Regions from separate parts of the Kitasatospora sp. NPDC058063 genome, predicted to be linked through region 1. Evidence: riboswitches for the same ligand, from Rfam matches in the RefSeq annotation. Region 1 holds a riboswitch; each other region holds the start of a gene.
What was found. A riboswitch is a leader RNA that binds a small molecule or an ion and turns the genes downstream of it on or off. The one in region 1 is predicted to bind thiamine pyrophosphate.
Positions count from the first base shown of each region.

Region 2: linked by a shared signal. The riboswitch ahead of thiO (glycine oxidase ThiO) and the one ahead of thiC (phosphomethylpyrimidine synthase ThiC) in region 1 are both predicted to bind thiamine pyrophosphate.
Region 3: linked by a shared signal. The riboswitch ahead of ACFVUY_RS01890 (purine-cytosine permease family protein) and the one ahead of thiC (phosphomethylpyrimidine synthase ThiC) in region 1 are both predicted to bind thiamine pyrophosphate.

Region 1 is NZ_JBHVSD010000001.1:180,667-182,923, forward strand. It holds gene thiC (phosphomethylpyrimidine synthase ThiC) at 1-1,108, opposite strand, end outside; TPP riboswitch at 1,103-1,237, opposite strand; gene ACFVUY_RS00920 (PKD domain-containing protein) at 1,473-2,257, shown strand, end outside.
Region 2 is NZ_JBHVSD010000006.1:35,530-37,786, reverse strand. It holds gene ACFVUY_RS11880 (thiazole synthase) at 1-3, opposite strand, end outside; gene thiS (sulfur carrier protein ThiS) at 7-246, opposite strand; gene thiO (glycine oxidase ThiO) at 243-1,418, opposite strand; TPP riboswitch at 1,422-1,534, opposite strand; gene ACFVUY_RS11865 (NAD(P)/FAD-dependent oxidoreductase) at 1,618-2,257, shown strand, end outside.
Region 3 is NZ_JBHVSD010000001.1:403,430-405,686, forward strand. It holds gene ACFVUY_RS01890 (purine-cytosine permease family protein) at 1-862, opposite strand, end outside; TPP riboswitch at 855-999, opposite strand; gene ACFVUY_RS01895 (S1C family serine protease) at 1,244-2,257, shown strand, end outside.

The sequences.
Region 1 (2,257 bases):
CGTTGGCGTCCGCGATCGAGCCCGGGCGCAGACCGTCGCCGAGCGAGAAGGTGACGTCGTAGCTCGCGAGGATCTCGCAGAGCTCCTCGAAGTTGGTGTAGAGGAAGTTCTCCTGGTGGTGGGCCAGACACCAGGCCGCCATGATCGAGCCGCCGCGCGAGACGATGCCGGTCTTGCGGCGCGCGGTGAGCGGGACGTAGCGCAGCAGCACGCCGGCGTGGACGGTCATGTAGTCGACGCCCTGCTCGCACTGCTCGACGATCGTGTCCCGGTAGACCTCCCAGCTCAGCTCCTCGGCCCTGCCGTCCACCTTCTCCAGGGCCTGGTAGAGCGGCACGGTGCCGATCGGCACCGGGGAGTTGCGCAGGATCCACTCGCGGGTGGTGTGGATGTTGCGGCCGGTGGAGAGGTCCATGACGGTGTCCGCGCCCCAGCGGGTGGCCCAGGTCATCTTCTCCACCTCCTCCTCGATCGAGGAGGTCACGGCGGAGTTGCCAATGTTGGCGTTGATCTTCACCAGGAAGTTGGTGCCGATGACGGCCGGCTCCACCTCCGGGTGGTTCACGTTGACCGGGATGACGGCCCGGCCGCGGGCCACCTCGGCACGCACGTACTCCGGCGCCAGGCCCTCGCGCAGCGCCACGAACTCCATCTCCGGCGTCACCACGCCCCGCTTGGCGTAGGCGAGTTGGGTGACGGCGGCGCCATCGCGGCCACGCAGCGGGCGACGCGGCCGACCGGGGAAGACGGCGTCCAGGTTGCGCAGGTTCCCGCCGCGCGGCGAGGTGTGCTTGATCCCGTCGTCCTCGGGGCGCGGCTCGCGGCCGTCGTACTCCTCGACGTCGCCGCGCTGGCGGATCCAGGCGTCCCGCAGGGCGGGCAGGCCGCGCCGCACATCGGGCTCGAAGGACGGGTCGGTGTACGGGCCGGAGGTGTCGTACAGCGGGACGGACCCGCCGTTGCTGAGCCGCACCTCGCGGTACGGAACGCGCAGGTCGGGGCGCGACCCCTCGCGGTAGGCCTTGCGCCAGGCCGGGGTCGGGTAGCCGGTGCGCTCGCTGCTGGGGGCGCCCTGGGCAGACTGCGGCTGTGCTTCGAACGTGGTCATCTGACCTCTACTCCCTACGCCGGCATTACCCGGTCAGGTTCCTGCGGTCGACGCAGCCGTCGGTCCGTCCGTCGACGTCCCGGTCAGCGTCCTCTCAGCCCGGTGCTCCGAGCTCCCGCGTCGCAGGCGGTGTTGCCTGCACACGACGCCCAACACCGTAGCGAGCCGATCGCCGCAGGTCCAGAGCGCCCCACCCCGCCCGGTCGGCCGCACCGACCGGGCCCCGCGGCCGGACCTGTCCCACCCCGCCCCCATAATGCTCACCGATACTCCGCAGACACTCCATCAGGGCGTGCACGGCCCAACCGGATCGGCGCCCGCTCAGGGGTTTCACGGCTTTGACAACTTTTGGGGGAAATGCACCGTGCGCATCCGTCACGCGGCCGGCCTGAGCGCCGCCGTGGTCTCCGCGGTGGTGGGCCTGCCACTGCCCGCGGCCGCGGCCGAGCCGGCCGCCGTCCTCTACGTCCAGGGCGGTCTCTGCAAGGACAGCGGCCCGGGCACCCAGGCCCAGCCGCTCTGCACCGTCCAGGCCGCCGCCGACCGGGTACTGCCGGGCCAGACCGTGGAGGTCGCGCCCGGCACCTACCCCGAGGACGTGACCGTCCGGCGCTCCGGCGAGCCCGGCAAGCCGATCACCTTCCGCGGCACCGGCCGCATCGGCAAGCTGCCGTCCCTTCCGGGCAGGACGTCGACCTTCCCGGTCATCGCCGGACCGCTGCGGCAGCCGGTGACGATATCCGGCCAGCACGACGTCGTGTTCTCCGGCTTCGACGTCACACACTTCGAGCTCGACGGCGTCAGCCGGGTCGAGCTCTCCGGCAACTGGATCGAGCAGCGGGACGACAAGATCGTCCGTCCGGCCGTCGCCGTCACCGGCGCCAGCGACCACGTGCGCATCGAGCGCTCGTTCGTTCGCGGCACCACCGGTGGTGTGAAGGTCGGCCCCGGTATCGCCGGGACGGTGATCGCCGGCAACGACTTCGCCTCCACGTTCGGGGGGTCGTCCGTCTCGTTGACCGACGCGCCGGGCACGGTCGTCACCAACAACACCACGCGCTGGAGCGCCCTGGCCGCCATCGACCTGGCGGGTTCCTCGGACCACGCGACGATCACCAACAACGTCGTGGACCGCGGAACCGTCCGGGT
Region 2 (2,257 bases), on a different contig from region 1:
CATGGTTCAGCCTCCCTGCACGGCGGTGAGGATCTCGATCCGGTCGCCGCCGGCCAGCGCCGTCCCGGGCCACGAACCGCGGGGCACCACGGCCTCGTTGAGCGCGGCGGCGACACCGGTGTTGGCGGCGCTGACGGCGGCCACCACCTCGGCGAGGGTGGTCGTGGCGGACACCCGGCGGGGCTCGCCGTTGACGGTCAGGGCGATCTCGTTCGGGGTGATCTCGTTCGGGGCGATCTCGGTCATGCGGAGGCCTTCGCAGCGGGGGGTTCGGGGGAGAAGCGCAGGGGTGTGAACGGCCTTGCCGTTTCGGGGACTTCACCGGTGGCCAGGTACTCGGAGACCAGGTCGGCGGTCACCGGGGTGAGCAGCACGCCGTTGCGGTAGTGGCCGGTGGCGGCGACCAGTCCGGGCAGTGACGTCGGGCCGAGCAGCGGGGCGTTGTCCGGCGATCCGGGGCGCAGCCCGGCGGAGGTCTCCAGCAGCGGGAGTTCGGTGATTCCCGGGACCAACTCGTGGGCGTCGCGCAGGAGTTCGTACACCCCGCCGGCGGTGACGGTGGTGTCGTAGCCCTGCTCCTCGGTGGTCGCGCCGACCACCAGCTCGCCGTTCTCCCGGGGCACCAGGTACAGGTGCCGGCCGCGGACCACGGCGCGGACGTTGCGGGACAGGAACGGGCGGTAGGCGTCCGGGACGTGCAGCCGCAGCACCTGCCCCTTCACCGGGCGGATCGCGGGCAGCACACCGTCGGGCAGGCCGGGCAGCCGGTGGCTGTGCGGCCCTGCGGCGAGGACGACCTGCCCGGCGCCCACCCGTTCCCCGGTCGAGAGCCGGGCACCGGTCGCGCGGCCGTCCTCGACCAGCAGCTCGACGGCCTCGGCGCGGTGCAGCAGGACGTTCGCGTTCTCGCAGGCGGCGGCCAGGGCGGTGAGCAGGCGCCGGGGGTCCACCTGGTGGTCGTCCGCGACGTGCAGGCCGCCGCGCACGCCGGGGGCGAGCATCGGCTCCAGCCTGCGGGCCTCCCGGCCGGTCAGCCAGGTCGAGTCCAGACCGAGCCGCTGGTGGAAGGCGTGCAGCTCGCGCAGTTCCTCGCGGTCGTCGGAGTCCAGCGCCACGGCGACGGTGCCGCAGCGGCGGTAGCCGGTGTCCCGGCCGCCGCTCGCCTCGGAGAGCTCGGCGGCGAAGGCCGCGTACCGCTCGTTCGAGGCCATCCCGAGGCGGAGCAGCGGCTCCTCGCCGTACTGCAGCTCGGTGACCGGGGCGAGCATCCCGGCCGCGACCCCGGCGGCCCCGCCGCCGGGGGAGGGGTCGACCACGATCACGTTCCGCAGCCCGCGCTGCGCGGCGCGCCAGGCGACGGCGAGGCCGATGACGCCCCCGCCGATCACCAGCACGTCGGCGTGGGCGCCTGATGGCAAGCGTGACAAAGCTGCTCTTCTCCCTTCGCCGGTATGACCCGGATCAGGTTCGGACGGTCGCAGGCCGTGCCAGCCCGCCTCTCAGCCCGGTGCGCCGGGCTCCCGTGTGGTGCCCCCACCTTAACGCCGGGGGTCGGCCCGGCCGAAGGCCCGTACAGCGGGCGGACGGCCCGCAGGCCGCCGCGTCGCGCTGAGTACAGTGACGGGCGTGGCAGAGCTGAGCGGAACGGATCGGGTGGTCGTCGTCGGAGCCGGGCTGGCCGGGGCGCAGTGCGCCCTCAAGCTGCGGCAGGGCGGCCGGCAGGGGCCGATCGTGCTGGTCGGCGAGGAGCCGCACGCGCCGTACGACCGGCCGCCGCTCTCCAAGGACGTGCTGCTCGGCAAGGCCGACTCCACCGCCCTGGACATCGACTACGGGCAGCTCGGCATCGAGCTGCTCACCGGCCGCCGGGCCACCGGCCTGACCCCCGGCGTGCTGCACACCGACGGCGGCGACCTCCCGTACGGCTCGCTGGTGATCGCCACCGGCGCCGTCCCGCGGGCCCTGCCCGGCGCCGAGCGCGCGCACCTGCTGCACACCCTGGACGACGCCCTGGCGCTGCGCGCGCTGCTGCGCCCCGGGCTGCGGCTGGTGCTGGTCGGCGCGGGCTGGATCGGCGCCGAGGTGTCCACCGCGGCCCGCGCGGCGGGCTGCGAGGTGACCGTGGTCGAGGCCGGCCCGGCGCCGCTGCCCGGCGCGCTGCCGACGGAGGTCGGCTCGGCGATGGCCGCCTGGTACGCCGGGGCCGGGGTCGACCTGCGCTGCGGGGTCGGCGTGGCCGCCGTCGAGCCCGGCGCGG
Region 3 (2,257 bases), 220 kb from region 1:
TCGGATCGCCGTCCGACTGCAGCAGCGCCATCAGGCCGAGCACGTAGCACCAGACCTGGGCGATCGTGTAGCCGGAGAAGCTGCCCCAGAACGCCGAGCGCGGGGTGCGCGAGTGCCGGGTGTAGTCGGCGGCCAGCGGGACGAAGGAGACCGACACCGCGATCATCGCGTCGGTGGCGCCCAGGAAGCCGTGCCAGTTGCCCGCCCCCGGGTCCGGCACGCCCTGGCGGCCCAGCTGGACGGTGAAGTACACCATCGCCACCGCGACCGCCCCGGCCACGAAGCGGCGCAGCACCGCGATCGAGCCCAGCGGCCAGATGGTCAGCGCCGTGGTCAGCGCGCCCGCGAGCAGGACGAACAGCCAGCGGTAGCCGGTGGTGTGCGCGACGGTCTGCGCGCCCGCCGAGATGGTCAGCAGCTCGAACACGCCCCAGCCGATGCACTGCACGATGTTCAGCACCGTCGGCAGGTACGACAGCCGGGTGCCGAACAGCCCGCGCAGGTTCGCCATCGCGGGGGCGCCGGTGCGGGCGCCGATCAGCGAGGCCACGCCGAGCATCGCGGTGCCGACCGCCGTACCGACCGTGATCGCGGTCACCGCGGCGGCCAGCGACAGCTCGCTGCCGGGGGCGCCGAGCACGGTAGCGGCGGTGGAGAAGCCGATCAGGCTGACGCCCAGGTTCATCCAGAGCGCGAAGTGGTCCCGGAAGCGGAGCGTGCGCGGCGGCTCGGTGTCCAGCACCAGGGGCGCTTCGACGTGCTCGGGGCGCTCCAGGACGGCGGTCGCGCCCGCGGCGGAGGCGTCCGCGCCGGGGGCGGGAACGTTCGCGCCCGAAGAAGAGGATGGCGAAGCAGGCGGCATGGCCGATACTCCCTACGCCGGCATTACCCGGACAGGTTCCGGCGGTCAGCGCCCCCTCGACCGTCCGTCACTCGTGTGGCGTACGGTCGACATGCGCACTCTCAGCCTGGTGGGTCCAAGCTCCCGCGTGTCAGTTTGGAGCGACAGGCTAACCGGCACGGGGGCGATCGCCCAAGGCCGAGGGTGCGCGGTCCGCATCGCGGGACGCCCGGCGGGGGAGGGGAGCCTCGGCCGTCGGTGCTGGCGTCGGTGCCGGTGTCGGGTGTCGGCGTCTGCGTCGGCTAAGGATTCTTATGAGTTCTTCAGAGGGGTCCTTACGGCAATCGAATCGACAGTGCGAAAAACTATGGTCCTTGGTTCTGCCAGCTATGGAGGTCGTCCGTGAGCACCGAGCGCGAGGTTGGGCCCACCGGGCCGCAGGGGGAGCAGCCCGCCGGGCCGGGGGCGGCCGAGTCCGCTTCCGAAGGCCCCGCTCAGGGTGGGCACCAGCCGACCATGGCCTTCCGGCGGGTGCCCGAGCCGGAGTCGGGCGCCGTCGAGGCCGCCCCCGTCGAGGCGGCGCCGCCCGTCGACGCCGTCGCGGCCGAGGGTGTCCCGGCCGAGGGCGGGCACAAGCCCACCGTCGCCTTCACCAAGGTGCCCGCACCGGAGGCCCCCGCGGCCCCTGCGGCGCCCGCCGCCGAGCAGCCGGCCGTCGACCCGGTCACCGGCTACATCGACGCGCCGCCGCCGGTCCTGCCGCCCGCCCCGCAGGCTCCGGTGGCCCCGGCCGCCGCGCCCGCCCCGGCGCTGCCGCCGACGGCCGACAACCCGTACGCCACCCCGACCCACGGCGTCCCGGCGGCCGGCCCGCACGAGGGCTACGGCGCCGCTCCGGCCGTGCCCGCCGCCCCCGCCGCGCACGAGGGCTACGGCGCCGCTCCGGTCGCGCCCGCCGCCCCCGCCGCGCACGGCCACCACCCCTTCGGGGCCGGTCAGCCGCTCGGCGGCTGGGGCCCCACCCACGACTCCACCTCCGGCGGCGCGGGCTACCCCGGCGGCCCGGCGGGCCCGCTCGGCTACCCGGCGGACTACCCCGGCGGTCCGGCCGGCCCCGGCGGCCCGCGCAAGAAGCGCGGCGGCCTGGTCGCCCTGATCGCGGCCGTCGCGCTGGTCGCCGGTGTGGCCGGCGGCGTGCTCGGCGTGACCGCCACCGACAACGCCGACCGCGACAGCTCCGCGAACGACCACCGCAGCACCACCGTGCAGGCCAGCGACACCCAGAAGAACGAGCCCGCCCCCGGCTCGATCGCCGCCATCGCGCAGAAGGCGCTGCCCAGCGTCGTCACCATCAAGGCGCAGGGCAACGGCGAGTCGGGCACCGGCACCGGCTTCGTCTTCGACACCGAGGGCCAC